DNA from 3 places in the Halomonas sp. LES1 genome. Region 3 is predicted to be linked to each of the others. Evidence: riboswitches for the same ligand, from Rfam matches in the RefSeq annotation. Region 3 holds a riboswitch; each other region holds the start of a gene.
What was found. A riboswitch is a leader RNA that binds a small molecule or an ion and turns the genes downstream of it on or off. The one in region 3 is predicted to bind thiamine pyrophosphate.

Region 1: another riboswitch for thiamine pyrophosphate. It lies ahead of thiO (glycine oxidase ThiO); the one in region 3 lies ahead of tenA (thiaminase II).
Region 2: another riboswitch for thiamine pyrophosphate. It lies ahead of thiM (hydroxyethylthiazole kinase); the one in region 3 lies ahead of tenA (thiaminase II).

What each region holds. Positions count from the first base shown of each region.
Region 1 covers NZ_JAVRGC010000001.1:316,671-326,852, forward strand. The annotation lists gene RM463_RS01575 (sensor histidine kinase) at 1-2,009, shown strand, start outside; gene RM463_RS01580 (DUF294 nucleotidyltransferase-like domain-containing protein) at 2,208-3,335, opposite strand; gene RM463_RS01585 (HlyU family transcriptional regulator) at 3,352-3,672, opposite strand; gene RM463_RS01590 (argininosuccinate synthase) at 3,763-4,983, opposite strand; gene rnt (ribonuclease T) at 5,160-5,828, shown strand; gene RM463_RS01600 (Grx4 family monothiol glutaredoxin) at 5,918-6,262, opposite strand; gene argF (ornithine carbamoyltransferase) at 6,427-7,353, shown strand; gene RM463_RS01610 (hypothetical protein) at 7,434-7,739, shown strand; TPP riboswitch at 7,879-7,999, shown strand; gene thiO (glycine oxidase ThiO) at 8,058-9,155, shown strand; gene thiS (sulfur carrier protein ThiS) at 9,152-9,379, shown strand; gene RM463_RS01625 (thiazole synthase) at 9,379-10,182, shown strand, end outside.
Region 2 covers NZ_JAVRGC010000004.1:153,808-163,989, reverse strand. The annotation lists gene RM463_RS11100 (L-carnitine dehydrogenase) at 1-126, opposite strand, end outside; gene RM463_RS11095 (3-keto-5-aminohexanoate cleavage protein) at 123-1,031, opposite strand; gene RM463_RS11090 (TSUP family transporter) at 1,231-1,992, shown strand; gene RM463_RS11085 (serine hydrolase) at 2,109-3,527, shown strand; gene RM463_RS11080 (DMT family transporter) at 3,640-4,515, shown strand; gene thiE (thiamine phosphate synthase) at 4,556-5,170, opposite strand; gene thiM (hydroxyethylthiazole kinase) at 5,160-5,981, opposite strand; TPP riboswitch at 6,014-6,112, opposite strand; gene nhaD (sodium:proton antiporter NhaD) at 6,159-7,625, opposite strand; gene RM463_RS11060 (CBS domain-containing protein) at 7,760-8,368, shown strand; gene RM463_RS11055 (hypothetical protein) at 8,547-8,714, shown strand; gene RM463_RS11050 (ATP-binding protein) at 8,741-10,126, opposite strand; gene RM463_RS11045 (response regulator transcription factor) at 10,123-10,182, opposite strand, start outside.
Region 3 covers NZ_JAVRGC010000001.1:836,458-846,639, forward strand. The annotation lists gene RM463_RS04090 (cytosine permease) at 1-975, opposite strand, end outside; gene RM463_RS04095 (class I SAM-dependent methyltransferase) at 1,404-2,042, opposite strand; gene RM463_RS04100 (VOC family protein) at 2,086-2,493, shown strand; gene RM463_RS04105 (hypothetical protein) at 2,576-2,968, shown strand; gene RM463_RS04110 (lipid A biosynthesis acyltransferase) at 2,972-3,913, shown strand; gene RM463_RS04115 (glucan biosynthesis protein) at 4,231-5,784, shown strand; gene mdoH (glucans biosynthesis glucosyltransferase MdoH) at 5,771-7,684, shown strand; TPP riboswitch at 7,726-7,849, shown strand; gene tenA (thiaminase II) at 7,922-8,590, shown strand; gene RM463_RS04130 (putative sulfate exporter family transporter) at 8,725-9,762, opposite strand; gene RM463_RS04135 (choline dehydrogenase) at 10,019-10,182, opposite strand, start outside.

The DNA of each region.
Region 1 (10,182 bases), 520 kb from region 3:
TCCCGGGCACGAGTACGGCCTGGTTCGGCATGCTGGTGCTGGCCTTCCTGGCATTTCTCACGCTGCCCCGCCAGTTCCAGGTGCTGGTGGTGGAGAACGTCGACGAGCGCCACCTGGCCCGCGCCAGCTGGCTCTTCCCGCTCTATCTGCTGGCCATCAACCTGTTCGTGATCCCCATCGCCATGGCGGGCCTGTTGCTGATGGGGGATGCCGACCCCGACCGCTTCGTGCTCACCCTGCCGCTCTCTGCCGACCTGGAGGGGCTGCCGCTGCTGGTCTTTATCGGTGGCCTATCGGCGGCGACCAGCATGGTCATCGTCGAAACCATCGCGCTCTCCACCATGGTCAGCAACCAGCTGGTCATGCCGCTGCTGCTGCGCACCCGCCACCTGCATCGCAGTGCCAGCGGCGAGCTGGCCGGCTGGCTGCTGGGCATCCGTCGGGTGGCAATCGTGCTGATACTGCTGCTCGGCTACCTCTATCATGCGCTGGTCGGCGACGCCTACAGCCTGGTGACCATCGGCCTGGTCTCCTTCGCCGCGGCCTGCCAGTTCGCCCCCGCCATGCTGATTGGCATGTACTGGCGCGGCGCGCATCACCGTGGCGCCGCCCTTGGGCTGATCGCCGGCACCCTGGTCTGGGCCTGGACCCTGCTGATCCCGGGCTTCGCCCAGTCTGGCTGGCTCGACGCCACCTTCCTCGAGCGGGGGCCCTTCGGCATCAGCTGGCTGCGACCCTATGCACTCTTCGGCCTGGAGGGCTGGGACATCTATACCCACTCGTTGCTGTGGAGCCTCTCCGCCAATCTCGGCCTGCTGGTCGGGGTCTCGCTGTTCAGTCGTCAATCGCCGCTGGAGCAGACTCAGGCGGCGCTGTTTGCCGAGGCCATGCACCCGAATCTGCTGGAGACCTCCCTATGGCACGGCCAGACCACCCGCGGCGAGCTGCGCACCCTGCTCGACCGCTACCTGGGCACGGGGACGACCGCCCGAGTCTTCGCCGATACCGAACCCCACACGAGTGATGCCGAACAGCCGGCCACCCCGGCCCAGATCGCACGCGCCGAACAGGCGCTCTCCGGGGCGCTGGGGAATGCCTCGGCACGGGTGCTGATCAACTCGGTGGTACGCGGTGAAGCACTCGACCTGGAGTCGATCCTCAGCATCCTCGATACCACCTCCGAGACCCTGGAGATCAACCGACGCCTGGAGCAGAAGTCCAGCGAGCTGGCCCAGGCCAGCGAGGAGCTGCGGGCCGCCAACGAGCGTCTGCGCGAGCTCGACCGCCTGAAGGACGAGTTCGTCGCCATGGTCAGCCACGAGTTGCGCACTCCGCTTACCTCGATCCGCGCCTTCGCCGAGATCCTGCGCGACAGCGACAACCTGCCTGAAGAGAAGCGGTTGCACTTCCTCGATGTGGTGGTCAAGGAGAGCCAGCGACTCTCACGGCTGATCGAGGAGATCCTCGACCTGGCACGCCTGGAGAGCGGGCGCCTGACGCTCAACCCTCAACCCCTCGACCTGGTGGCGCTGGTGCGTCACAGCGTGGATGCGGTGCATCATATGCAGGCGGACCGGGGAGTGGCGCTGGAGGTGGTGATCGAGCCGGAGCAGGCCCCGGTCATCGGCGACCCGGATCGCCTGGAGCAGGTGATCATCAACCTGCTCGACAACGCCGGGAAGTTTGCCGACGAGGATGATGCACGAGTACGACTCAGCCTGCTGACACACAAGCGCCACTACCGCCTGATGGTGGAGGACAATGGCCCCGGGATCGGCGAGGAGGAGCGCGAGCGGGTGTTCGAGAAGTTCCACCAGATCCAGCGCGTCGATGCAGCGCCCGACAGGCGTCATGGCCGCCCCCGAGGCAGCGGTCTGGGCCTGCCCATCAGCCGCGGGATCGTGGCCCATCTGGGCGGCCGTCTATGGGTGGAGCAGGCCCCCCATCTCGGAGGGGCCTGCCTGATCATGGAGCTACCCGAAGCGCCGTCGGCTTCGTCGGAAGCGTAAGCTGCAAGCTGCAAGCTGCAAGCTGCAAGCTGCAAGCTGCAAGCTGCAAGCTGCAAGCTGCAAGCTGCAAGCTGCAAGCTGCAAGCTGCAAGCTGCAAGGCAGCTTTCCCCTGCTAACTCTTGATGCCAAGGTTTTTCTTCCAGCTTCAAGCTTAAGCCTGCGGAGCAGGCGCTCTTCCAGCTCCGGGCGAAGCCCGGCTAGCCCCGGCGCGCGCGGCGCTGCAGCGCCCGTATCTGCTGCAGGTCGTGTCGCAGCAGCAACCGCTGGTCCCTGCCGAGGCGTGCCATATCCACCCAGCCGTCGGCAGCACGGCCGGCGCTGAGGTTGTGGCACTGCTCATGGAGCAGCAGTGCCTGCAAGCGCCCATGGGCAGCGGTGAGTTCACGGCAGTTGTCGGCCCCCAGCTTGCCCCTGGCGACCAGCGCAGCGAGCCGCCGCCGGGTATCGGTTTCGCGCACACCGTGCCGCAGCGACATGAGTCTTGCCGCGGCAACCAGTGGCAGGATGGCCTGATGCTTGAGATTGATGGCCCGCTCGTGGGGTGCCCCTTCCAGTGACCCGGCCAACCGGCCGAGGCGATCCAGCGCCACCGGCTGCTCATCGAACAGCGCCCCCATCTCGTCGAGGAAGAGCCCCGCCGCGGGAAGGCGCGCCGCCACCCAGTCGCTCAGCGCCTCGGCGAGGGGCTCGTCACCGAAGACCGGGGTGAAATCGAGCAGGATATTGGCCTGCTGGACGCGCTTGACGCGCCGGTCGGCGCTCCATATCTCGAGCTGGCGCTGCCACTCCGAGAGGCGCTTGCGCCACATCGGCCAGCGCGCCATGACATGACCACTGCACAGCGGAATCCCCGCGCGATCGAGCCGCTCGCTGAAGCGCTCGCCCAGCGACTGGAAATAACCGTCGATCTCGACATGCCGGGCATCCGGATACTCGTCGATGATCATGGCATTGTCCTGATCCGGGGCCAGCAGGCTCTCGTGGCGCCCCCCGGAGCCCAGCACCACGACACAGTATGCCACCGGCGGCGCGCCCCACCCCTGTCCCTTCATCTCGATCTCGGCGAGACGGATGGCACGACGGTAGAGCCAGGCGTTATGGTCGCTGATCAGTTGGGCGATCCGCCAGGCAGGCAGATCGAGACGCCACAGGGCCTCCACGAGGGTGGGCTGCCAGGCGTGGGCGTCGGCCAGGTCGGGATGGGGCCCCAGGTCGACCAGGGCATCGCGCAGGGGCGCGAGAAGATCGGGCAGGCTGGCGGGATCCGGCAGGGTCGCCCCGGCAAACAGATCCCGCCATGGTGAGGCACGATGCAGAAGGCGCACGACTCTCTCGCCAGGACTAGCGAGCGAACATGTCGTCGCCCATCTCGTCGATGAAGCGCTGCGCCTTGCTGACCATCAGCTCGTCGCAGGCCTCGCGGCCGGGCACCATATCAGAGCGTTCGAAGCGGTGCTCGAGCACCTCATCCTCGTCCTCTTCGCCATCCCCGCTCAGCGGCCGACGGATCCAGCCGCTGACGCGGTATTGGCCACCCTCCTGGGCCGGCTCGGAGACAATCAGATAGCCGTTATGCTCCACCGGCTCGGCGGCCGGAGCATGGCCAGGGGAGCCATCGTCATCGCCGGCACCGAACAGTCCCGAGAGAAGCTTCTTGAACATGACAAGCCTCCTACTAGTACCTAGACCTAGCACCCACGATCCTTGCGGAATGCATGCCGGTGGAGCGCCCGCAGGCGCCCCACGGCGGCATCAGTCCTGCTTGCGTCCCTTGCCGGCGGCAATACGCAGGCGCAGGGCATTGAGCTTGATAAAGCCTTCGGCATCCTTCTGGTCGTAGGCGCCGGCATCATCCTCGAAGGTCGCGATGGACTCGTCGAACAGCGACTGATCGGACTGGCGACCGGCGACGATGACGTTGCCCTTGTAGAGCTTGAGGCGAACCACACCCGAGACATTGCGCTGGGTCTCGTCGATGGCGGCCTGCAACATGCGACGCTCCGGGCTCCACCAGTAGCCGTTATAGATGACCTCGGCATACTTGGGCATCAGCTCATCCTTGAGGTGAGCCTCCTCACGATCGAGCGTCAGCGACTCGATGGCGCGGTGCGCCTTGAGCATGATGGTGCCCCCGGGCGTCTCGTAGCAGCCACGAGACTTCATGCCGACATAGCGGTTCTCGACGATATCGAGACGGCCGATGCCGTTGTCACCGCCCATCTTGTTGAGCTTCTCGAGCACCTCATGGGGCTTCATCGGCACCCCATCGATGGCCACGATATCGCCCTTGTCATAGGTAAGCTCGACGTAGGTGGGCTCGTCCGGGGCGGCCTCCGGCGAGACGCTCCAGCGCCACATGTCCTCCTCGGCCTCGGCCCAGGGATCCTCGAGGATGCCCCCCTCGTAGGAGATATGCAGCAGGTTGGCGTCCATGGAGTAGGGCGACTTCTTCTTCTGGCCGGCGAAGTCCACCGGGATGTCGTGCTGCTGGCAGTAGGCCATCAGCTTCTCGCGGGAGTTCAGGTCCCACTCACGCCAGGGCGCAATCACCTTGACGCCCGGCTTCAGCGCATAGGCGCCGAGCTCGAAGCGCACCTGGTCATTGCCCTTGCCGGTGGCGCCGTGGGAGATGGCGTCGGCGCCGGTCTGGTTGGCGATCTCGATCAGGCGGCGAGCGATCAGCGGGCGCGCAATGGAGGTGCCGAGCAGGTACTCGCCCTCGTAGATCGTATTGGCACGGAACATCGGATAGACGTAGTCGCGCACGAACTCCTCGCGAAGATCCTCGATGTAGATCTCCTTGACGCCCAGTGCCTGCGCCTTGGCACGCGCCGGCTCCACCTCCTCGCCCTGACCGATGTCAGCGGTGAAGGTCACCACCTCGCAGTTGTAGGTTTCCTGCAACCACTTGACGATTACGGAGGTGTCCAGGCCGCCGGAGTAGGCCAGCACCACCTTCTTGACATCGGACATTCGAGGAGCTCCTTTCTGATGAATACGAGAGACCTGCCAGTATAGCGCGCCAGCATGGCCTCGAATACCGCCCATCCACGGGACCTCACGGGAGCGAGCTGCTAGACTGCGCGGACTCGAGCCGGGCCGCGGCCAGCCTGCCCGTGACATCAATGCCAAACACGAAGGAGAGGTGCATGAGCGAGGCGATCGCCCGCGACCTGATGGCACAGCGATTCCGCAGCTACCTGCCGGTGGTGGTCGACATGGAAACCGGCGGCTTCGATTCCGAGCGCAATGCGATCCTCGAGATCGCCGCGGTCACCCTGACCATGAACGCCGAGGGTTACCTGCTCCCCGAGTCGACCTATGCCTTCCACGTGGAGCCCTTTGCGGGTGCCAGCATCGAGCAATCGGCACTGGACTTCACCGGCATCCGGCTCGACGACCCCCTGCGTCGCCAGGTGGCGGTCAACGAGACCGAGGCGCTCAACGAGATCTTTCGTCCCATACGCAAGTCGATCAAGGCCCATGGCTGCACCCGCGCCATCCTGGTCGGCCACAACTCGGCGTTCGATCACGGCTTCCTCAACGCCGCGGTGAACCGTTCCGGCATCAAGCGCAACCCCTTCCACCCCTTCTCCAGTTTCGATACCGCCTCCCTGGCCGGCCTGATGTACGGCCAGACGGTACTGGCCCGGGCCTGCCGAGCCGCCGGCATCGAATTCAACAACAGCGAGGCACACTCGGCTCGTTATGATACCGAGCGCACCGCCGAGTTGTTCTGCGCCATGGTCAATCGCTACAAGGAGATCGGCGGCTGGGCCCAGACCCAGCGCGAACAGGGAATGGAAGAGGCGCCATAGGCTGGAAAGCAGCATAAGCCCGCCCCATAGCAAACACCCCCGCAGCCATGCTGCAGGGGTGTTTTTCTTCAGGCTTCTAGCTTATCGCTTCAGGCTTCCGGCTGGTCGTCCTTGTGCTTGGCGGCCGTTTCCTTGATCAGCGTTTCGAGCTCACCGTTCTGGTGCATCTCCATCACGATGTCGCAGCCGCCGACCAGTTCGCCCTCGACCCACAGCTGCGGGAAGGTGGGCCAGTTGGCGTACTTGGGCAGCTCGGTCCGAATATCCGGGTTATCCAGAATATTGACGAAGGCAAAGCGCTCGCCACAGGCCATCAGCGCCTGCACCGTCTGGGCGGAGAAGCCGCACTGGGGCAGCTGCGGGGTGCCCTTCATGTAGATCAGGATCGGGTTTTCGCCGATCTGGCGCTGGATGTTCTCGAGGGTGGTGCTCATGGCGTCTCCCTATGGGTGTAGCGGACAACAGAGGTCGCGAATGCCGGTACGATCAATACCTGATCCCGGCGGTAGGTCTTGGTGACAGCCATTCTACTGATCCACAACGCGTTGCGCATCCCCCGGCGGCTGGCTAGGATGAGCGCTTTTGCGAGGAGCACCGCATGGCCACTCGGCACTTCCTGACCCTGATGGATGCCAGCCCCGAAGAGCTGAGCAACATGATTCAGCGCGCCATCACCATAAAGAACGCGCTCAAGGCGGAGGGGCCCAACTACACTCCCTTCCCGAATCACACCATGGCGATGATCTTCGAGAAGTCCTCGACCCGCACCCGGGTCTCCTTCGAGACCGCCATGGCACACTTCGGCGGCCATGCGCTGTTCCTCTCTCCCCGCGACACCCAGCTCGGCCGGGGCGAGCCCATCGGCGACACCGCCCGCGTGCTCTCCGAGATGGTCGATATCGTGATGATCCGCACCTTCTCCCACGCCGGACTCGAGGCGTTCGCCGAGGCCAGCAGCGTGCCGGTGATCAACGCGCTGACCGACGACTACCATCCGTGTCAGCTGCTCGCCGATGTGATGACCTGGACCGAGCTACGCGGCAGCGTAAAGGGCAAGACCGCGGTATGGATCGGCGACGGCAACAACATGTGCCACTCCTGGATCAATGCGGCCCGCCAGTTCGACTTCCAGCTGCGCATCTGCTGCCCAGAAGGCTATGAGCCGCGCCAGGATATCCTCGAGGCCGCCGGCGATCGCGTCACCCTGCTGCGCGACCCCGCCGAGGCCGTGACCGGCGCCGATCTGGTAACGACCGATGTCTGGGCCTCCATGGGACAGGAGGAGGAGCAGGCCAAGCGTGAGGCGGCCTTCGCCGGTCTGCAGGTCACCGAATCACTGCTCGATCGCGCTCACCAGGACGTGCTGTTCCTGCACTGCCTGCCGGCTCATCGCGGCGAGGAGATCAGCGAGACCCTGCTCGACGACCCGAGGGCCGTGGTCTGGCAGGAGGCAGGCAATCGTCTGCATGCCCAGAAGGCACTGATCGAGTTCCTGCTCCTCGGCGAGGTCCACGACGCGCCGTAACCCCACTACTAGACCTTGGTCTTATTCGACCAAGGTTGTATACTGCGCCGCAGCACTTTCCACCAAGGAAGACGCGGCGCATGACTACCTCTTCGATCGACACCTTCGGGATGCAGCGCAGCCTGCGCCAATGCCTCGCCAACATGGCCGCCCTGCTCTATCGCCAGGGCCACGTGCTCGAAACCGTCACCGTCCCCCATCGTGGCCTCGACCCCACTGCGCTGGAAACGCTGGAGAGCGACAGCCACGAATGGTCGGTCTGTCAGCGCATACTCGAGTCCAGCGAGGCCGCTACCTGGAACGACCAGCGCCGCTTCGTGCTGACCGGCATGGGGCGCGAACTGCTCTTCGACATGTTCGGAGAGGGCGCCGCCGACTGCGCCTGAACCCAGCCTGACCCGCAACACCTCTCCTCGGCGGAGCACAGTCGCCGCCAGGGCCATGCCCCGGAGAGGCGCGATGAACATCAATGACCAAGGCCCGCCGACGCTCGATTGCGTCGGCGGGCCTTCTTGGTTATGTTGGCAGCTCTTGTCGGGGCGCCCCTCTCACCGTCATGCGGTATCAAGGGGCTGAGATCGGTACGGCCGAACCCGTTGAACCTGATCAGGTTGATGCCTGCGGAGGGAACAAGCTCGTGCCCCAGCCCGCCCCTACCCTGCATCCAGTCTGATCTCCACACCGCCAACCGCCGGATGCACCTCATGAACGCCACCCCACAACGCCGCATCGCCATCGCCGGCGCCGGCCTGCTCGGCCGGCTGACAGCCTGGCGCCTGCTGTGCGACGGCCATGCCGTCAGCCTCTACGATGCAGGCGACCTGGATACGCCGCCCGCCGCTGCCTGGACCGCCGCCGGCATGGTCGCTCCCCTGGCCGAAACGGTTGTCAGCGAGCACAGTGTCTATGAGATGGGGCAGATGGCTCTCGATCGCTGGCCCACCTGGTTAGAGGAGCTGCAGGCGCCCGGGCTATGGCATCAACACGGCAGCCTGGTGGTTGCCCATCCCCAGGATGGCAACGAGCTGATCCAGTTCCGCCGCGACCTTGCCGATACCTTGGGGGAAGGCGCCCTCTATCAGGAACTGGATGGCAGCGCCATCCATCATCTGGAGCCCGATCTGACCCGCTTTCGCCACGGTCTGTTTCTTGCCGATGAAGCACACCTGGATAACCGCGAGCTGCTGACAGGGTTGCTGGGGGCGATTCGTGAGCTGGGCGGCGAGTGCCATGCCCATACGCCGGTGGAAGTGCATCCCGGCGAAGTGGCCACCCCGGCGGGAAGACACCGCTTCGACCTGGTGATCGACTGCCGTGGCCATGGCGCCAAGCCCAACCACCCCACCCTGCGCGGCGTGCGCGGCGAAACACTGCATGTGACGACCAGCGAGATCACGCTGACGCGGCCGGTGCGCCTGATGCACCCGCGCTACCAGCTCTATGTGGTCCCCAAGCCCAATGGGCGCTTCGTGATCGGCGCCACCTCCATCGAAAGCGAGGATCGCTCACCGATATCGCTGCAGTCTTCGCTGGAGCTCTCCAGCGCCCTCTATACCCTGTCACCGGCCTTCGCCGAGGCGCGCATCCTCGAACAGGGCGTCAACCTGCGCCCCGCCTTCCGCAACAACCTGCCCCGGGTTACCCTAAGTGATGGGCTGATCAGCGCCAATGGACTGTTTCGCCACGGTTATCTGCTTGCCCCGGCAGTGGTGGAGCATCTGCTGAGCGAGATCCGGGGCCAAGGTGACAAGCCCTTCGCCGACCTACTGGACGGCCCCGTCCCACAGGAGACCCTATCGTGAAAGCGAGTGACCCCATGCATGAGATCACCCTGAGCCTCAACGGCGAGCCCGCTCGGCTCCCCGAAGGCACCCCCCTGGCGCAGGCCCTGGAGGCGTGGGGCTATGGCGAGCGTCGCGTTGCCGTGGCCATCAACGATGCCTTCGCGCCGCGCTCCACCTGGTCCGAGCGCACCCTCGGCGAGGATGATCGTATCGATATCGTGGCCCCGGTAGGAGGCGGCTGATGCACACCCACTCAACCCATGACGATGCGCTGGTGCTCTATGAAGAGTGCTTCAGCAGCCGTTTCCTGCTTGGCACGGCCCTCTACCCGTCGCCACAGGTGATGCAGGAGGCCATCGAGGCCGCCGACTGCGCCATGCTGACCCTGGGGCTGCGTCGCCAGAACCCCGGCGGCGGCGACGCCGGTGGCGACGGCGATGCCTTCTGGCAGATCCTGCGAGAAAGCGGCTGCCAGCTGCTGCCCAACACCGCCGGCTGTCGCTCTGCCCGGGAAGCCATCACGCTCGCCGAGATGTCCCGGGAACTCTTCGACACACCCTGGATCAAGGTCGAGGTCATCGGCGACGACTACAACCTTCAGCCCGACCCCTTCGGCCTGCTGGAAGCCGTTCGGGAACTGATCGAGCAGGGCTTCAAGGTGCTGCCCTACTGCACCGACGACCTGGTGCTCTGTCAGCGTCTCCAGGAGGCGGGCTGCCAGGCGCTGATGCCCTGGGGGGCACCGATCGGGACCGGGCGCGGCCTGATGAACCGTTACGCCCTGCGCACCCTGCGCGAGCGTATCGACGTGCCGATGATCATCGACGCCGGCCTCGGGGCGCCTTCCCAGGCCGCGGAAGCCATGGAGATGGGCTTCGATGGCGTGCTGCTCAACACCGCCGTGGCCAAGGCTCGTCGCCCGGCACAGATGTCGGCCGCCTTCGCCCGCGCCATCGAGGCGGGTCGCGAGGCCTATCTCGCCGGCCTGATGGAGCGACGCCAGACCGCCAGCCCCAGCACGCCGACCCTGGGCCAGCCCTTCTGG
Region 2 (10,182 bases), on a different contig from region 3:
GCGGGTGCGGGCTTCGGCCTCGGGCGCCGGGTCGAAGGCGACGACATCCCAGCCCTGAGCCAGGGCCCGGGCGATCCAGCCGTTACCGATGACGCCGGTGCCAATGACACTCAGTTGCTGGCTCATGCTTCACCTCCCACGACCTTGCCGGTGCTCGGGTCGCGCAGCTTGAGGTGCGCGCGAGTCTCGGCCGGGGTCATGACACGCCCGCCCAGGGTCTCGATAAGGTTGCCGGCCTTCTCGACCAGGCCGCCGTTGGTGGCCAGCACGCCCTTCTCGAGGTAGAGGTTGTCTTCCAGGCCGACCCTGGCGTGGCCACCCAGCATCATCGCCTGGGCCACCATCGGCATCTGGTGACGGCCGATGCCGAAGGCCGCCCAGTTGGCGTTCTGGGGCAGCTTGTTGCGCATGGCCAGCATGGTTTCCGGGTCGGCCTCGGCGCCCCAGGGGATGCCCAGGCAGAGCTGGTAGAGCGGGTCCCCGTCGATCAGCCCCTCCTGCTGCAGCTGGCGGGCGAACCAGACGTGGCCCAGGTCGAAGCACTCCAGCTCCGGCTTGACGCCGGCGGCCTGTACCAGGCGGGCGTGCTCGCGCAGCCAGTCGGCGGTGTTGATATAGACCATGTCGCCGAAGTTGAGGCTGCCGCAGTCCAGGGTGCACAGCTCGGGCAGCAGTTCGCCCACCGGCTCGTGGCGCTGGGCGGGCGTCTGGATATCGGTGCCCGGGCCGCCGCGGGTCGGGTCCTCGACATCGGGGATCCAGTCGCCACCGCCGCCGGCGGTGATGTTCATGACGATGTCGACGTCCGCCTCGCGAACGCGCTCCATTACTTCACGGAAGTGGTCCAGGGAGTGGCTGATGCCGCCGGTCTCCGGGTCGCGCACGTGGATATGCGCAATGCTGGCGCCGGCGCGAGCGGCCTCGATGCAGTTATCGGCGATCTGTTGCGGGGTGACCGGCACATTGGGGTTCTTGCCGGTGGTGTCGCCGGCACCGGTGACGGCGCAGGTCAGAATAACGTTGCGGTTCATGCTCCGCTCCCTGTGTTGGAGGATTTGACCCGCATAGTGTGGCCAGCCATCGATACACATTGTTGGCGTTAAGCGACATTTGATTGATTAAACACGACGGTTGTGGGAGCTGGCGCGGAACATGGTCAATAAATAAGGGCCTGCGGAGCGCTTTCTCGCTACCCTTGGACGCCGCAATAAATCCTCCCCGGGAGCCCCAATGCTGCTGCTCGACCTGCTTTCGCCGCTCTCCGCCGGCATCAATCTGCTGCTGATCGTGATCTCCGTGTTTACCTCCGCCTTTACCGCGGCGGTAGGGGTTGGCGGCGGGTTGCTGCTGATCATGGCCCTGGCCCAGGTGATGCCGGCGGCGGCGCTGATCCCGGTGCACGGCATGGTGCAGACGGGCTCCAATGTCGGGCGGGTAGCGCTGACCTGGCGTCATGTCGACCGCAAGGTGATTGCGGCCTTCCTGCCCGGGGTGGTACTGGGTGCCCTGGCGGCGGCCTGGCTACTGATACGCCTGCCTGCCGGGTTGCTGGAGCTGTGTATCGCCGCCTTCGTGCTCTATAGCTGCTGGGGGCCGGGCTTGCCCAGGCGTGCCCTCGGGCGGGTCGGGGTGTTGCTGGCCGGCGCCCTGACCACGTTGCTCTCCAGCCTGGTGGGTGCCAGTGGACCCATGGTGGCCGCCTTCATCAAGCAGGGTCAGGCCGACCGGCTGACCAAGGTGGCCACCTTCTCGGCCTGCATGAGCGCACAGCACCTGACCAAGGCCTTCGTGTTCGGCATGGCCGGCTTCGTGTTTCGCGACTGGCTGGGGCTGATGCTGGCCATGATCGCCTCGGGGTTTCTTGGCACCTGGCTGGGACTGCGCCTGCTCAGGCGGCTTTCGGATCACCGCTTCGATACGCTGTTCAAGTGGGCCCTGACGCTGCTGGCGTTGCGACTGGTCTGGCTGGGGGCGTCCCGGCTGATGGGGTGAGGGGATGGAGGACGCCTCTTTTTTTGGCAACTGACACTGTAAACTGGTGTCATGCTGGCCATAATGCCTTTAGAAACCTCAAAAAAAGCGCTTCGGGACATTCGAGGGAGAAGACTATGGTGACCGCGATCATGGCCATGGGCCGCTCACGGCTATTGGCGTTCGGGCTACTGGTGAGCCTGGCGGTGCTGCTGGCCGGGGTGGCGCAGGCCAACCCTCGCTATGCGGCCATCGTCGTCGATGTGGAAAGCGGCGAGATTCTGCATGCCGCCAACGCCGAGGAGACGCGTTACCCGGCCTCCTTGACCAAGATGATGACCCTCTACCTGCTCTTCGAGGCGCTCGAGGATCGTAGCCTGAGCCTGCATCATGCGCTGGCGGTCTCTTCCTATGCGGCCGGAAAGCCCGCCTCCAAGCTCTATGTAAAGGCGGGCTCGACGATCCCGGTGGAGACCGCCATCGAGGCGCTGATCATCAAGTCGGCCAATGACGTGGCCGTGGTGGTGGCCGAGGCGCTGGGCGGTAGCGAGGCCAACTTCGCCCGCATGATGACCGACAAGGCGCGCGAGCTGGGCATGAGTCGCACCACCTTCCGCAACGCCAACGGTCTTCCCGACGCCGGCCAGACCACCACCGCCCGCGACATGGCGACCCTGTCGCTGCGTCTGATGCAGGACTTCCCTCAGTACTACCACTACTTCTCGCGCACCAGCTTCGACTGGAAGGGCAAGACCATCACCGGGCACAACCGCCTGCTCGACAACTATGCCGGTGCCGACGGCCTGAAGACCGGCTTTATCCGCGCCTCGGGGTTCAATGTGGCGACCTCGGCGGTGCGCGACGGACGTCGGCTGGTGTCGGTGGTCATGGGAGGCTTTACCGCGGCCTCCCGCGACGCCCATATGGCGGACCTGCTGAACCGCGGTTTCGTGCGGGCCTCGCTGTTCGGGCGCGGTGACTGGGTCGCCCAGGCCGACTTCTCGGGTGAGCGCATGGATCTGCCCCGGGCGGCACCGGTGCCGAGCCGCACGCTGCCGTCGGCTCCGCCGGCCGTGCAGGTGGCAAGCCGCCAGACGCCTGAGCCAGCCGCTCGGGTAACGCGTCGTCTGCCACCCGAGCCGGCGGTCCAGGTGGCTAGTCTGGAGGCGCCCGAGCCGCTGCCCCGCGCGGCCTCGGCGTTGCCCGAGACCGCCCAGGGCTCCGCCAACGACCCGATCCGCGAACTGATCAGTCAGGCCGATGCACCGGTCAGCCGTACCACCCAGCGCCTCGAGCCGCTGGGGCCCAGCGGCAGCTGGGGTATCCAGGTCGGCGCCTTCAGCAGCCCCGACAACGCCCGCAACCTGGCCGGTCGTGCCGCCGACCGGCTGGCCAGCGACCTGGCCAATGCCCGCGTGGATGTTCATGAGGTACCCGGGCCGCAATCCCTGTTCCGCGCTCGCCTGGTCAACCTCGACGAGAACCAGGCCTATCGCGCCTGTCGAAGCCTGGTTCGGGATGGCATCGACTGCATGGTGGTCAACGCCACCCTCTAGTTCTTGCCGTTCGTCTGCGAACCTTCTAGCCTTATCTCGATACCACCCCGTCGATCCCTGATCGACGGGGTGGTGCTTTTGTCATGCGGGACGATCGGGAAGGGGAGTCGCGATGTCTGAGTCGTTCAAGGGAATCGGCTTGATGTGCCTGGGGGTGCTCTGCCTGGCGCTGGGGGATGCCATCACCAAGTGGCTGGGCGAAGTGCACTCGCCGCTGCAGATCATCTTCTTTCGCACCCTGGTGTCGCTGCCGCTGATCGCGCTGATCGCGCGCTTTAACGGTGGCCTGCGTACCCTGAGCACTCGGCGTCCCGGTGTGCATCTGCTGCGTGGCCTGATCTTCACCGGCACCATGATCTGCTTCATGTGGGGGCTGACCCTGCTGCCCCTGGCCGAGACGACCGCCATCGCCTTCGCCGCCCCGCTGTTCGTCACCCTGCTCTCGGTACCGCTGCTGGGTGAGCGGGTCGACCGGCCGACACTGCTGGCCACCACGCTGGGCTTTGTGGGCGTGCTGGTGGTGGTGCGACCGGGTGGCGAGAGCTTCCAGCTGGGGGCCCTGGTGGTGGTCGGCGCGGCGGTCTTCTACGCGCTGACGATGATCACCGCGCGGCGTTACGGTAGCCGCGAGCACCTCTGGGCGCTGGTCTTCTACAGCACCCTGGTGCCGCTGCTGGTGTCTGCCACGACGCTGCCGTGGGTGTGGCAGATGCCGGCGCCCCTGCACTGGCCGGCCTTCCTGATGGCGGGCTTCCTCGGCGTGGGCGCGATGACCGGCCTGACCCTGGCCTTTCGCTACGCACCGGCCGCCCTGGTGGCGCCCTTCGACTACACCGCGCTGCTATGGGCGGTGCTGCTGGGGTGGTGGTTCTGGGACGAGGTGCCGGACCTCTGGGTCTTCGTCGGCGGCAGCCTGATCATCGCCAGCGGCCTGGCGATCGCCTACCACGAGCGGCGCACCTCGCTCGCGCGGCGCCCGACCGCCTGACCCAGGCATCAGGCGGGGCATGATTCAGTCGGGGCATGATTTAGTCGGGATAGAAGGCGCGCGCCGCGGCCTCCGGGTCCGGCATGCCGCAGATCGCCGAGATCACCGCCAGGCCCTGGGCGCCGGTCTGGCGTACCGCGGCGGCATGTTCCGCCTTGAGTCCGCCGATCGCCACGCTGGGCAGGGGACTGGCCGCCACCAGGCTGGCCAACCCTTCGAACCCCAGGGGGGCGGCATGGTCGTGCTTGCTCGGGGTGGCGAAGACCGGGCCAAGCCCCAGGTAGTCGAGACGCTCGACATCGAGGCGGGCCATCTGCTCCAGGGTCTGCACCGAGAGCCCCAGGATCGCCTGTTCCCCCAGTGCCGCTCGGGCCGCGGCCACCTCGCCGTCGTCCTGACCGATATGCAGGCCGTCGGCGCCGCTCTCCACCGCCACCGTCAGGCGGTCATTGATGATCAGCGGCACGCCGCTGCCGGCAAGGGCCGCCTTCAGTCGCCGGGCCTGGTCGATCAGCTCGCCGTCATCGGCATGCTTGTCGCGCAGCTGTATCACCGTGGCGCCACCGCGCACCGCGGCCACGACGGTCTTCTCCAGGCCATGGTCGGCGCACAGGCTCGGGTCGGTAACGAGGTACAGGGAAAGATCAAGGCGCATCGGACACCTCCAGGGTGGGCAGGGTGACAAGCTGGTCGTGGTCGAGGGCGTAGAGGGCATCGAGGAAGGCCACCGAAAAGCTGCCGGGGCCGCTGGCCACCTCACCGGCGCGGCGCCCCGCCTCGCCGTAGCAGGCGAGTGCCGCCACGCTGGCGGCGAAGGGATCCTCGGCCCCTGCCAGGAAGGCGGCCACCACCCCGGTGAGGGCGCAGCCCAGGGTGGTGACCCGGGGCATCAGGGGATGACCACCCGGCACCCGGGCCAGGTGCCGGCCATCGGTGACCAGGTCGACCTCACCGGTGACCGCTACCACCGCCGCGGTGCGCCGCGCCAGGGTGATCGCGGCCTGTTCGGCGGCCTCGATGGGGTCGCTGCTGTCGACCCCGCGACCGCCACTGCCCTGACGCTCCAGGGCGAGGATCTCCGAGGCGTTGCCGCGGATCACCGTCGGTCGATGTTCCAGCAGGCGCTGGCCTGCCTCGCGGCGATAAGCGGTGGCACCCACTGCCACCGGGTCGAATACCCAGGGCTTGCCCGCCAGCTGCGCGGCCTCGGCGGCCTCCTCCATGGCGGCCAGCCAGTGGGGAGAAAGGGTGCCGATGTTGATCGTCAGCGCATCGGCCAGCGCCGCAAACTCGGCGGCCTCCTCGCGGGCATGCACCATGGCCGGCGAGGCGCCCAGTGCCAGCAGCACATTGGCCATGGGATTCATGGCCACCAGATTGGTGATGTTGTGAATCAGCGGCGCCCGCTCGCGCAGGCGTACCAGGTGGGCGGCGGGGTCGATCGGTCCGCGGATGGCGGTAGTCATCATTCCTCCCGGGCGCGGGAGGTGCAGTCGCCGGGGTGGGCTGCACGACTCCCTACGCCGGCATGATCCGGGTCAGGTTCCAAGGGTGCGTCTCAACCGCGGTGGATGCCGCGGCGCCCCTGTCGTGGGCATCACTATCCCTGCCCCGGATAAGCCTGTAAAGCCCGTGCATCGATCTTAAAACAGGGAGTGATTGATCATCAGGTGCGTCGCCACGCTGGCCGCATAGCCCAGGGCGATGGCGGGCGCCCAGCGTAGATGGCCGGCAAAGGTGTAGATCCCGCGAGCCTGTCCCATCAGCGCCACGCCGGCGGCGGAGCCCATGGAGAGCAGGCTGCCACCGACACCGGCGGTCAGGGTGATCAGTAGCCAATGGCCCTCGGACATGTCGGGTGCCATGGAGAGCACGGCGAACATCACCGGAATGTTGTCGACGACCGCCGAGACGATGCCCAGCACGATGTTGGCCCACAGTGGGTTCCAGCCACCGTAGAGCGTCTCCGAGAGAAGTGCCAGGTAGCCCATGAAGCCCAGTCCGCCCACGCACATCACCACGCCATAGAAGAACAGCAGGGTGTCCCACTCGGCGCGGGCGATACGGCTGAAGATATCGAAGGGCACCACGCTGCCGAGCTGCTCCAGCTTCTTCCAGTCACCGCGCTGGGCATAACGGGTGCGCTTCCTGTCCAGTGAACGTGGCAGGCTGCGGCGCAGGAAGTAACCGAAGAACTGCAGCAGGCCCAGGCCGAACATCATGCCCATGGCCGGCGGCAGGCTGAGCACCGAGTGGCACAGCACCGAGATGGCCACGGTGAGCAGGAACAGCAGGATGATGCGCCGCGCACCACGCTTGAGCCACACCTCCTCGGTGAGGGTCGGAGGCTTGCGGTTGCGAATGAAGAAGTTCATTACCAGCGCCGGTACCAGGAAGTTGACCAGCGAAGGTGCCAGCAGCTGGAAGAAGGCGCCGAAGGGTAGCTGGCCGGCCTGCCACACCATCAGCGTGGTGATGTCGCCGAACGGGCTGAAGGCGCCCCCGGCGTTCGATGCCACCACCACATTGATGCAGCAGAGCCGGATGAAGCGGTCGTCGCCCTCGGCCACCTTGAGCACCACGGCGCACATCAACATGGCGGTGGTCATGTTGTTGGCGATGGCCGAGATCCAGAAGGCGAGGCAGCCGGTGATCCAGAACAGGCTGCGGTAGCTGAACCCCTTGCGTACCAGCCAGGCGCGCAGCGCATCGAATACCCGGCGCTCCTCCAGGGCGTTGATATAGGTCATCGCAACCAGCAGGAAGAGCAGCAGTTCGGTGTATTCGAGCAGCGTTTCGCGAAAGGCCGTCTCGGCCTGTTGGGGCAGTCCGGCACTGGTGTAGGCCCAGGCCACCAGCGCCCAGATCAGGCCGGCGGCGACCAGCACCGGCTTCGACTTGCGCATGTGCAGCAGCTCTTCGGACATGACCAGGGCGTAGGCGAGCACGAAGAGTGCCACCGAGATCACGCCGACCCCTGAGCCAGTGAGATCGAGGGGGCCGGCGCTGGCCATGGCAAGAGAGGGTATGGCCAGGCAGCAAAAACCAAGAAACAGAAACGCGCCGAGGCGGTAAGGCGCTTGGCGGAGGGCGTTCAGGGGAGATGTCATGGTGGCAGTGAAGCGTCGAGGAAGAGGGGGCAGCATGATAGCTGTTCTAGCCTTAAGGCTGCCTTAAGGGAGTCCTGTGAATGTAAATAAATGAATGCCGGTGGTACCCATTTACCCCGCACAGGAGTAATCCCATGAACCAGTTACACGCTTCCTTCATGCCTCTCAGTCGGCTCGAGGCAGCCCCGCGGCTGGCTACCCCTGCCCGGGATGGGTTCAGCGTATTGAATCCTGCCCTCGAGATGCTCACGGACTTCTTGCGGGTGGCTCCCCGCACGATTCGGGCCGATGCCGATGTCAATGAGGCCCACTTGATGATGCGCCATGGTGGATTTCGCCTGCTATTGGTCACCGATGATCAGCAGTGTTGCATCGGCGTGCTGGCAGCCCGTGAGGTCATTGGTGGTCGTCGCATCACGCTTGCCCAGCAACAGCATGGTCTCTCGAGCGATGAGGTGACCGTGGGCATGATCATGACACCCTGGCAGAAGCTCTCGGCCATGCCGCTGGAGCAGCTTGCCACTTTAACCATTGGCGACCTGCTGCTATCACTGGAATCGATGACCGACCAGCACCTGCTGGTGACCGAGCGCGATCAGCAGGGAAGCCTGCGAATTCGTGGCCTGGTCTCGGCGGCTGATATTCGACGGGCCGTCGGGCGGACGGAGAGCGCAACGCCAGAGGTGGCAACGGCGAATAGCTTTGCAGATACCTACAGGATGATGATGGGACATGATCTGTGAGGCAGTGGATGACCTTGGCACAGGCCATGTCGCGATAGGTATTGGCGGTGTTTCAGCGAAGCTATCGCGAGGATGCTCAGGACGCTGTCGAGTTCTTGACGACGAAGGCGCCTTCTCTGTCGACGGCGGAATCGCAATCACAAGCATGAAGGCTGTGAGCCTTCGAAAGGAGGGGGCCATGATCAAGGCACTGTTCTGGTGTTTCCTGGTGCTGCTTTTTCAGCTAGGGCTGCTGCACTATGTCGACAGGCGCGTATTGGGGATGACGTTCGGTGGGGACGAGGCTGGGGGCGAGAAGACAGTGTCGACCGATGGGGAGCCGCAAGCGTCGTTGGCTGACGAGTAGGGGGAGGTTGCGGAGGGACGCGAAGCTCAGGCGTCCCGGGGCAGCATCGCCACGACACGCAGCCCACCCCCGGGGGCGGGTCCGAGATCGAGCGTGCCGCCGTGGCGGGCCAGCAGGCGCTCGACGATGGATAGCCCCAGGCCGGCACCGGCTCCGGGGCCGACGCGATGGAAACGCTCGGTGACGCGCTCGCGCTCCGCGGCGGGGATTCCCGGGCCCTGGTCATCCACCTGCAGCATCAGATGGTCCGTATCGTCCTCCAGGGCCACCGTCACCCGGCCGCCGTCCGGGCTATAGCGCAGGGCGTTGCCGACCAGATTCTGCACCAGGATACCGATGGCGCCCGGCTCGGCGGCCAGTTGCCAGTCATCCGCCTCGTCGGCGACAAGGTCCAGGGTCTGGTTTCGCTCGATGGCCAGCGGTGAGAGCTCGGCCAGCGCCTCGCGTACCTCGATCAGCAAGTTGCTCGCCACACGTGGCGCCGCCTCCTGCTCCACCTCTTCGGGCTCCAGGCGTGCCAGGGTCAGCAGCTGGGAGACCAGCCGAGTGGCTCGGGACACGCCGCCGCGTAGCTCCTGCAGCGCCTCGTGGCGGTCGGCGGGGTCCTCGGCGGCCAGGGCGTTCTGGGCGTGCAGGTCGAGTACCGCCAGGGGGGTGCGCAGCTCGTGGGCGGCATCGGCGATAAAACGCTTCTCGCGTACCCGTAGATGCCGGATGCGTTCCAGCAGGCGGTTCAGGGCACCGACGATGGTGTCCAGTTCCCGGGGCAGGGGCTGCATCACCAGCGGCTGCAGGTTGTGGGGATCGCGTTGGCGGATCGCCGCGGCCAGCCGCGATAGCGGCCGCAGCCCACGGCCGGTGGCCCACCACAGCAGCAGAGCCAGCAGGGGCAGGCCGATCAGGTCCGGCAGCAGGGTGCGCAGGGCCACGGCGCGAATCAGCTCACCGCGCACGTCATCACGCTCGGCGACCATCACCCGCCGCGACGACTCGGGCAGGTCGAGGATATAGACCCGCCAGTCATGGTCCGCCCGCTGGCTGCTGGCATAGCCGGGGGGCGCATCGGTGAAAGGCTCGGGCGGAGCGCTGGCCGATCGCAGTACCAGTCGATCATCTTCCCACACTTGAAAGGCCAGCCTGCTCTCGTAACGATGGCCGGCCAAGCGCTTGTCCGACTGCTCGGCTCGCAGCAGGGCACTCTCGAGGCTGGCCAGCAGTGCCTGTCGCTGCCCCTCCGGCAGTGGTGCCTGGATAAGCCCTTCCAGCAGGCGGGCGCTCTGGGCCAGGCTGGCATCATAGAGTTCCTCGATCTCGTGGGCGGCGTAGCGGTAGCTGACCAGGCCGATGGCCAGCATGCTGACGCCGAATACCAGCAGTACCAGTCCCAGGGTACGGCGACGAATGGAGCTCACGCTCCGGCCTCCTGAGGCGCACGGTCCAGCACATAGCCGATGCCGCGTACCGTGCG
Region 3 (10,182 bases):
CTTGGACAGGCGAATTCCCGTCACCTTGCGTACAAAGGATTCGAAATTGACGGTCGCGAGATAGAAGTTGGCCGTATTGATACGGCTCTGGGTCACCCAGACCAGCAGCAGCCCCCCGACTCCCATCAGCTCCAGCAGGCCCAGCACGATGGAGGCCTCGGAGAGCCCATCCGTGGGGATCATTGAATCGAGAAGGATGCCGACAACACCGCTGAACAGGAAGGTCATGGCATAGAAGGGGATACCGAAGGTGATACGGGCATGAAACCCCGAGTCCTTCTTCCGCCCAAAACGCGCATAGTCGAAGGTGAACATCATCAGCACCCAGACGCCCATGTAGTAGGCAAAGGTATGCAGCCAACCCCAGGGAGAAGCTCCGCCCTCCGGTACACGGGTCAACCAGCCCGACGGATAACCGAACTCCGCCACGGCCATGCCAACCGCAACCAGCATGCCGAGCACATAGACTGGCAGCAGCACGCCATTGAACTTGTCCAGCCAGTGTTGCACGCTACCGAATATCAAGGCGACGCCGAATATCACCACGATCGCCGTGGCCAACGGCATGGAGAGGCTTCCACTCCACTCCGACAGCACCAGAGCCATGACATAACCTTCGAAAACCGCGTAGTAGAGGGCGGTGGCAAAGAAGATCAGCGTGGCGACAACGGCACCGAAATGGCCAAAAAGCACCTTCGAGAAAAGCGCAACGGTCAACCCCGTCTTCATGGAGTAACGGCTGATGATCCCATTGATCAGACCATAGGCAATCACCGTCAAGACAATGCCCAGCAAGGCGTTGGCTGTGCCATAAGTGCGCGCCATGGCAGCTGCCACCACCATATAGAAGATCGCGCTACATACCGCCCACCAGGCCATCATCAGATTGACACGCGGCATCCTGCCCTCTTCCGGCACGGGGCGTTCGGAAAAGTCGAGGTCTTTAGCCTCACTATTGGCGGCTTCTTTTTTCATTGCTTTCTCCGTTGTTATTGTATGCCTTTCTTTATGCATATTTATATTGCATAAGGCTCACATAAGGAGCGGCTAATGGAATACCGAGCAAGGTCATGTCGAGTGTGCAGTTGTTATTCTGTAACTGCCTTCGCGTTCACGTCGCTGACCGGTACCCACACACCTTAGGCAGAAAGCCATGGGAAGCGTTTGTCTCAGGGTGCACTGTCGATTGGCATGGCGTGCACTTCGGCCACCCATGCCATAAAGGGGGCGGCCACAATGACAAGCGAAAATTACCGAGGGGTTCACTACGAATACGCTAATGATTAATCAGCGAATAAAAACCGACGCGACTGACATTATCCCCGGAACCCTTCAGCCTGGGCCAGGTGTGATACGCCGTTGCGCGACTTCACCGGTGCGCGACTTAATAGCGAAGGCGAACGTCAGCGACGCTGCAGCAACACCACATCGGCGGCGGGAAACTCGACGTTCAGTTCGAGCTCGTCGGCCAGCCAGCGAAAGGTGGCCTCGCTGAAGAAACTTACATGGGTGGGGTCGAGGATATAGTGCCAACACGTGAAGGCGGCATGGTCGGTGACCCGCTTGGTCATCAGCCCGAGCCAGCCACCGGGCCGTAAACGCTCCACCAACCGCGCAAGCTCTTTGCCGGGTGAGAACAGGTGCTCGGCCACCTCGGTGGCGGTAATGAAATCGTAGGTGTGCTCGAGCACCGACGGGTCGTGCGCATAGAAGGGGTCATAGATCGCCATGGGATGTCCGGCCTCCTCGAACATCACCGATAGCGTCGGTCCCGGCCCGGCACCGAAGTCGAGCCCACGAGCTCCCGGTTCGAGCCTGGCATGCAGGGGCTCGAACAGCCGCGCCAGGAAGCGCCGATAACCGGGGTCATCCGGCGAGTTCTGGTGCTGGTCGTATACCGCCCTCTCCTCCTCGGGGGCAAGCCGAAAGGCCGGTGGCACGAAGACCAGGGTGCAGCGCTCACAGCGGTGGTAGTCGCGCCGCGCATCGCGGTGATAGAAGGCGGTATCCGCGGATGCGCATAGCGGGCAGGTCGGCATCATCGTATCCTCTGGGGCAACACCCCTATTCTCCAAGGAGAGACGAATGCTGTCAGGTCTGGACCATCTGGTCATCACCGTGACCGATATTTCCCGTGCGGTCGACTTCTACTCCCGGGTGCTGGGGCTGGAGGTGCGCTACCGCGACCGCGAACGCGTCGACCTGATCCTCGGCGACATGGCGCTGCGCCTGCACTGGACGGCCACCGATATCGAGCCCCGCGCCGGCACCCCCACGCCCGGCAGCCTGGATCTCTGCCTGCGCAGCCTGCTGCCGCTGGACGAGGTCGCCCGCCACCTGCAGGCACTCGACGTGGAGATCGAGCTGGGGCCGGTACAGCGTCAGGGCGCCACCGGCCAGATCGAGTCGCTCTACCTGCGCGACCCGGACGGCAACCTGCTGGAGATCAGCCGCCCGCTGCGCAGCACTCCAGAAACCGACGACGCACCCTGATCCCCGACGGTGGCATTGCCGCCCTCGCCGGGTATCATGTGCGACACCGATTTCCATAAAGAACCAGGACGTTAGCCCCGCCATGAGCGACAACCCGCAGCGTGAAAACCCGCACAGTGAGAACATCGTCATCGAGAGTCCCGAGCCGGTCGACACGACGCTCCCCATGGTCATCTATGCCCTCTATCTGGCGAGCATCATCACCGGCGGCCTGACCGCCCTGGTCGGCGTGGTGATTGCCTATGTCTATCGCGGCAAGGGCCCCGAGTGGCTCGAGCGTCACTACCGCTATCAGATCCGCACCTTCTGGATCGGTCTGCTCTACTTCTGCCTGGCCGGCGTACTGATGTTCGTGCTGATCGGCTTCGTCCTCTGGCTGGTGGCCGTGGTGTGGCTGGTGATTCGCTGCGTCAAGGGCTTCAAGGGGCTCCAGGAGAAGCGCTCTCCCGACAATGTGGACACCTGGCTGGTGTAACCCATGGCCAAGGCTCCTTCTCGTACAAGCACCCTTGTCAGCACTCTCCAGGCCCGCGCTATCGAGAGATTGTGGCGAACGCTCGCCGGTCGGCGCCTGACCACGCTATGGCGGCTCGCGCGCCTGGTCGGCCCGCTGGTGCATCGCTTCAGCCGCCGCGAGCGTGACGTCACCGAGGCCAACCTGGCCCAGGTCTATCCAGAGAGTCGCCCCGCCGAGCTGCGCCGCCTCGCCCGCGAGAGCCTGGTCCACTCCTCCGCCACCATGCTCGAGATCGGCTTCGCCTGGATGGGCAGGCCAGAGCGCATCGAGACCTCCCTGCTGGCCATTCACGGTCGTGAGCTGCTCGACGAGGCGCGTGCCGAGGGGCGCGGGGTCATCGTGCTGGCCCCTCACTTCGGCAACTGGGAGGTGCTCAACTTCTGGCTCTCCAGCCACTTCCCCTTCACCGCCATGTACGAGCCGCCCAAGCTCGGCGAGCTCGACGCCGTGACCCGGGCCGGGCGCGAGCGCATGGGGGCAAGCCTGGTGCCAACCAACCCGCGTGGCGTGGCGGCTCTGCTCAAGGCACTGAAGCGCAGCGAGGCGATCGGCATCCTGCCCGACCAGGAACCGAGCTGGGGCAGCGGCGTCTTCGCCCCCTTCTTCGATCGGCTGGCCTATACCGCCACCCTGCTCCCCAAGCTCGTCGCCCGCACCGAGGCCCGTGTGGTCACCGGGGTGGCACGCCGTATCCCCGGGCGGGGCTTCGAGATCCACTTCCTCGCGGCCGATGAGCGTGTCTACTCACCCGATGAGGTCGAGTCCGCCACCGGGGTCAACGCCTGCGTCGAAGCTACCATCGCCCTGGACCCGGCCCAGTACCAGTGGGAGTACAAGCGCTACCGCAAGGTGATCCAGGAGCAGGAGGGGCATCACGAGCACCGGCGCTTTCGGATCTACTAACACGGCTACCGCGGCTGCCGGTTGAGTGGCAGCACGCCTGGACGCTGGTTCACGGCCGGGTCGAGGTCACCCGGTTGCGCCTGTACGGCAACGCTGCCGCGCGTGACGTGACCCTGGCGGCCGAACGCGCCACCCTGCTCCCCAGGTGATTGCCCCCATACGGGGAACGATCTCGGCACGACACTGACCAACACTCCAGCATCCGCTATCCTGAATCCAGATAGCGGCACCTCAAAGAATAATAACGATATACAACATGGCCCCCCCGGACCGGCTTGCGCAGGGATTGCCGGCGGGATCCCGAGGAGAGTCACCGCATGACATCGCTGATCCGCTTCCTGGCACTCTCGCTGGGCGCGGCACTGGCCATGGAAGCCAACGCCACGCCCGAGACCGAGGAGGCACTGTTCGACACGATCACCGCCCGCGCCGAGCGCCTGGCCGAGTCCCCTTACCGCGCGCTCGCCAACGAACAACCGGCGGCCCTGGCCGAACTCGACTACGACGCCTATCGCCAAATCCGATTCCGCCCCGAGCGATCCCTGTGGCATGACAGCGAGGGGCTGTTCGAGGTGCAGCTGTTTCATCCGGGGTTCCTCTACGACCACCCGGTCGCTCTTAACCTGGTCGCGCCGGACGGCGAGGTGCACCATCTACCCTTCGACGCGTCTCGCTTCCGCTACGAGGACGACGCGGCCCACCTGGCGGAGCTGGAGTTCGACGACCTGGGCTATGCCGGTTTCAGGCTCCACTATCCGCTGAACAGCGGTAACTACCGCGATGAATTCATGGTGTTTCTTGGCGCCTCCTACTTCCGGATGGTCGGCAGGAAGCAGGGCTACGGACTCTCGAGTCGCGGCCTGGCCATCGATACGGCCTCACCGCAGGGCGAAGAATTTCCCGCCTTCCGCGAGTTCTGGCTGGTCGAGCCCGGCCCCGAGGCCACGCGCATGACCGTGTATGCCCTGCTCGACAGCCCCTCCATCACCGGTGCTTACCGCTTCGATATCGCCCCCGGGAGCCAGACCGTCGTCGATACCGAGGCGCGGCTGTTCGCCCGGGAAGACATTGCCAAGCTAGGCGTGGCCCCGCTGACGAGCATGTTCATGCACGGCGATATCGCCGCTTATCCGTCCGACGACTATCGGTTGCGGGTCCACGATTCCAGCGGCCTGGCCCTGCAGACCGGCAGTGGAGAGCGCATCTGGCGTCCACTGAGCAACCCGGAGACGCTGCATCTGTCGAGCTTTCAGGACAGCGCGCCGCAGGGCTTCGGCCTGGTTCAGCGACCACGCCACTTCGACGCCTACCTGGACGCCGAAGCCCGCTACGAGGCGCGTCCCGGCGAGTGGGTGACGCCCCTCGGCGATTGGGGAAAGGGACACGTCGAGCTGGTCGAGATTCCATCGGACAGCGAGACCAATGACAACATCACCGCCTACTGGGTCCCCGAGCGCCCCCTCGAGGCCGGCCAGTCGCGTACCTTCCGCTATCGGCTACGCACCCTTGGTGTCACACCGCCGCACCAGCAGCTCGCCCACGTGATTCGCACCCGCCAGGGATGGGGCGCCATCCCGGGACAGAGTGACCCGCCTCCGGTCAGCCGACGCCATTTCATCGTCGACTTCCAGGGCCCTACCCTCCAGGGGCTCGATGATGACCAGCCAGTGGCGGTGCGACTGACGACCTCCAGCGGCGACATCCTCGAGCCGCGCGTCCAGCGTCTCCCGGATGGCGAGACCTGGCGCGCCGCCTTCCGCCTTGCCCCGGAAGGCGATGCCCCGGCCGATATGCGCCTGGCGCTGACCCTGCACGGCGAACCGCTGACCGAGACCTGGAGCTATGTCTGGTATCCCGATGAACGTCGCTGAGCCCGAGATCGCCAGGGTCCATGTCCCCTGGCGTCGCACCCGCCGGCTGGTCTTCGCCCTGCTGGTCGCCGTCACGACGGGCCTAGGCATGTGGACGATGTTCCGCATTCTCCACGTCGGGGGCCTGACCCCCTTGGAGTTCGCCATCCTGACGCTGTTCAGCATCACCTTCGGCTGGATCGCCATCGCCTTCTGGAGCGGCATAATCGGCTTCACGCTGACCCTCGCCGGCCGCGACCCCTTGAGTCTGGCCCGAGTGTCGTCGCCACGACGGCCCAGCGATGTCCACTCACGCACTGCCCTGGTGATGCCGATCCACAACGAGGATGTCGAGCGGGTCGCTGCCGGCCTCGAGGCGACCTGCCGCGACCTGTCGCCGATCCCCCTCGAGCACCACATCGAGGCCTTCGTGCTCAGCGACAGTACCGACGCGACCATCGTGATGCATGAAAAGGCCGTCATGGCGGCCCTGCAGGAGCGGCTGGCCGACCACTGCCGGCTCCACTACCGGCATCGCGACAGCAACGCCGGGCGCAAGGCCGGCAACCTCGGGGACTTCTGCCGGCGTTGGGGGCGATACTACGACTTCATGCTGGTACTCGACGCCGACAGCGTGATGAGCGGCGATACCGTGCTCGAGCTGATCGCTCAGATGGAGGCCAATCCGCGCCTCGGCCTGCTGCAGACGGTGCCGATCCCGGTCCGCCAGGATAGCCTGTTCGGCCGCGCCAACCAATTCGCCGCAGCGGTCTATTCGCCGATGCTCGCCACCGGGCTGAGCTTCTGGCAGTCCGACGCCGCCAACTACTTCGGCCACAATGCCATCCTGCGCGTCGAGGCCTTCACCCGACATGCGGGCCTGCCCGAGCTGCCCGGCCGGCCGCCCCTCGGCGGCGACATCCTCAGCCACGACTTCGTCGAGGCAGCCTTGCTGCGCCGCGCAGGCTGGGAGGTGCGCATGCGCACCGACCTCGGCGGCAGCTTCGAGGAGATGCCGAGCCAGATCCTCGACTACGCCAAGCGCGATCGTCGCTGGGTCCAAGGCAACTTGCAGCACCTGCGCCTATTGGGGGGACGCGGCCTGCACATGCTCAGCCGCGTGCATTTTCTGTGTGGCGCCCTGGCCTATCTCTCCTCGCTGATCTGGCTGGCGATCCTGGTGGTGAGCACCATCGACGCCTTGATGCGTGCGCTGATCGAGCCCAACTTCTTCACCTCCAATGCCCAACTCTTCCCCGACTGGCCGATCGCCCCGCCCAACCTGATCATGCCACTGCTCGTCGGCACCCTGGCGATGCTGCTGATGCCCAAGGTGCTGGGCGTCTGCCTGGCCCTGAGACGGAGCCCGGCCCAGTACGGCGGGCGCGCCCGACTGGTGGCCAGCGCCCTGCTGGAGGCCATATTCGCGATGTTGATCGCGCCGCTGATGATGCTCTTCCACAGCCGCTTCGTGATCGAGGTGCTCAGCGGGCGTACCGTGACCTGGGATCCTCAATCCCGGGAGGGGCGCGCCCTGCCCTGGCGCGAAGCCCTGCGCCATACCTGGCCGGGCACCCTGGTCGGCGCCCTCTGGGCCGGCATTACCTGGTGGGTCACGCCGACCTTCTTCTGGTGGCTAACCCCGGTCTGGCTCGGCCTGCTGCTGGCCGCCCCGCTGGTGCGATGGAGCAGCAGCCTGTCCCTCGGCCGGGGGCTACGCCGACGGGGCCTGCTGCTGGTGCCCAGCGAGACCTCCCCGCCCCCCGTGCTATGCGAGTCTCCCCCGCCGCTGAAGATATTCCGTGGTGGCGAACCCTCGTCACCGCCGAGAGAGCGTCACTGCGATATGCCAACCCAGTCTTTCATTCACTACAGGGCCGAGCCGCCGACCACCGGGAAGCGGCTTACCCTGGATGAGTGAGGCCAGAGATGTTCGTCAACTACCAACCTGCTAGACTGGTCTTTCGCTTGACGGGGTGCCGGTGGAACCGGCTGAGATCGCCATACGACAATCACTGTCGCCACGGCGAGGCCCGTTGAACCTGACCCGGCTAGTACCGGCGTAGGAATCAAGCGGTAGCCAGGCCACCTCTCTGTCCCTACCCTCCGCCTACGCCCTACCTCATATGCCGGATGTCTTATCCTGACTGGAGGCATGATGGGCTATCGATTCAGCGATCTTACGCAGGCCTGCCAAAACGACTGGCGCGCCTATATCGAGCACGACTTCGTGGCTCAGCTCGCCGCCGGCACCCTGCCGGAAGAGGCATTTCGTCACTACCTGAAGCAGGACTACCTGTTTCTGATCCACTTCGGGCGGGCCTATGCGCTGGCGACCTACAAGAGCCGCGACATCACCGAGCTGCGCCATAGCCTGGATGGCCTGAAGACCATCATCGATGTCGAGCTTGGTCTGCATATCGACTACTGCCGCGAATGGGGCATCTCGGAGGCCGACCTGGCCGGCCTGCCGGAAGCCCGGGCGACCATGGCCTATACCCGCTATGTACTGGATACCGGCAACCGTGGCGACCTGCTCGACATGCATGTGGCCCTGGCCCCCTGCCTGGTCGGCTACGGGGTCATCTCCCAGTGGCAGGCCGAGCAGCCCTTCACCGTTCGCGGTGAGGACAACCCCTTCGAGAAGTGGTTGCAGATGTATGCAAGTGACGAGTTCCAGGCCGCCATGCACGACGAGATCGCCTGGCTCGACGCCCGCCTGGCCGATGTCACGCCCGAGCGGTTCGAGCAGCTGGCCACCATCTTCCGCGACGCCACCCGCCTGGAGGTCGACTTCTGGCAGATGGGGCTGGACCTCGCCGACTGACTCCTCTCTGAGCATGACGCCGTCTCATCCGGTGCCATGAAACGATCACGCCGGCCCAGGGGCCGGCGTGATCGTTGTTACTCATCCCGTAATGTATCGGGTAGTGCCCGTAGCCGGGCGACCGGGGCCACGAATTAAAGGCTTACCAGGCCTGTCTGGATAAATACCAGCACCAGCAGCAGCAGGAACAGTGTCTCGGCTACCATCAGGATCACCGGCTTCCAGCCCACCACGGCCAGCTTCTGGAAGGATGTCTTGATACCCAGGGCGGCGATGGCAGTGACCAGGCACCAGCGCGACATCTCGGTGAAGCCATCGACCACCACCGGAGGAATCCACCCGAGGCTGTTAACGATCACCAGGGCGACGAAGGCCACCAGGAAGCTCGGCAGCATCGGCACCTTTTGATCGCCCCCCTCTTCCTGACGCTCACGGCGAAACAGGAACATGAACACCATCACCGCCGGTACCAGCATGGCCACGCGCAGCAGCTTGACGAAGGTCGAGACATCGCCGGTATCCTGGGAAATCATGTAACCGGCACCCACCACCTGGGCCACATCATGGATGGTGCCACCGAGGAAGATCCCCGCTTCCGTATCACTGAGTCCCAATACCCCTACAATCAGCGGATAGGTGACCATCGCCAGGGTGGAGAGCGTGGTCACGCCGGCCACCGTCATGATGGTGTTGCGTTCATGGGTAGCGTTACGCGGCATCACCGCCGACAGTGCCAGCGCGGCCGAGGCCCCACAGATCGCCACCGAACCACCGGTGAGCAGCCCCATATCGCGATCAAGCCTCAGCAGGCGTGCCATGACCGCACCAAAGGCGATGGTGAAGGCCACTCCGCAGATGACGGTCAGCACCGGGCCGATCCCTAGCTCGGCGACCTCCTCGATGGTGATCCGCACCCCCAGCAAGGCCACACCGAGGCGCAGGATAGTCCGCGCCGAGAACTCAACGCCGGCCAGGCAGCGCCCCTCCTCGGAGAGGAAGTGCAGGGTCATGCCGAACAACAGCGCGTATAGCAGGGTTGGACCACCATAGTGATCGGCGATGAACGTCGTGGCCAAGGCGATAGTGATGCAGATCAACACACCCGGCATTCTTTGCTGAAAGGCATCCATCAGACGCGTCGGGGAAAACCTGGAGACTTCGAGACTGGACATGAAAGTTACTCCCTCGGCGGTCTGGGCCAGACCAGATTGCCGCCTTTGTCGACAGGGGGCGCCCAACAGGGTAAGCGTCCCGCTTATTATTGGAATCATCGGCTCGAGTCGGCCTGAATCCTGGCCGCACCCGCTGGGTATGGGGCTCGTGCGCAGGCGGAATGCACATGGTGGCCCTCATGGCGCATGGTGCCTCGACCACCCTGTCAGAGTTAGCGCCAGTTGATGGACGTGGTTGAGACCAACCACTTGCCTCTCAGGCGGCGCCACACGTTACCCCATGCGACACCTTGATCATGTCGGCCGCCTTCTCAGCGATCATGATGGTGGGCGCATTGGTGTTACCGGAGACGATCACCGGCATGATCGAGGCATCGATCACGCGCAAACCTTCCAGGCCATGCACACGCAGCTGATCAT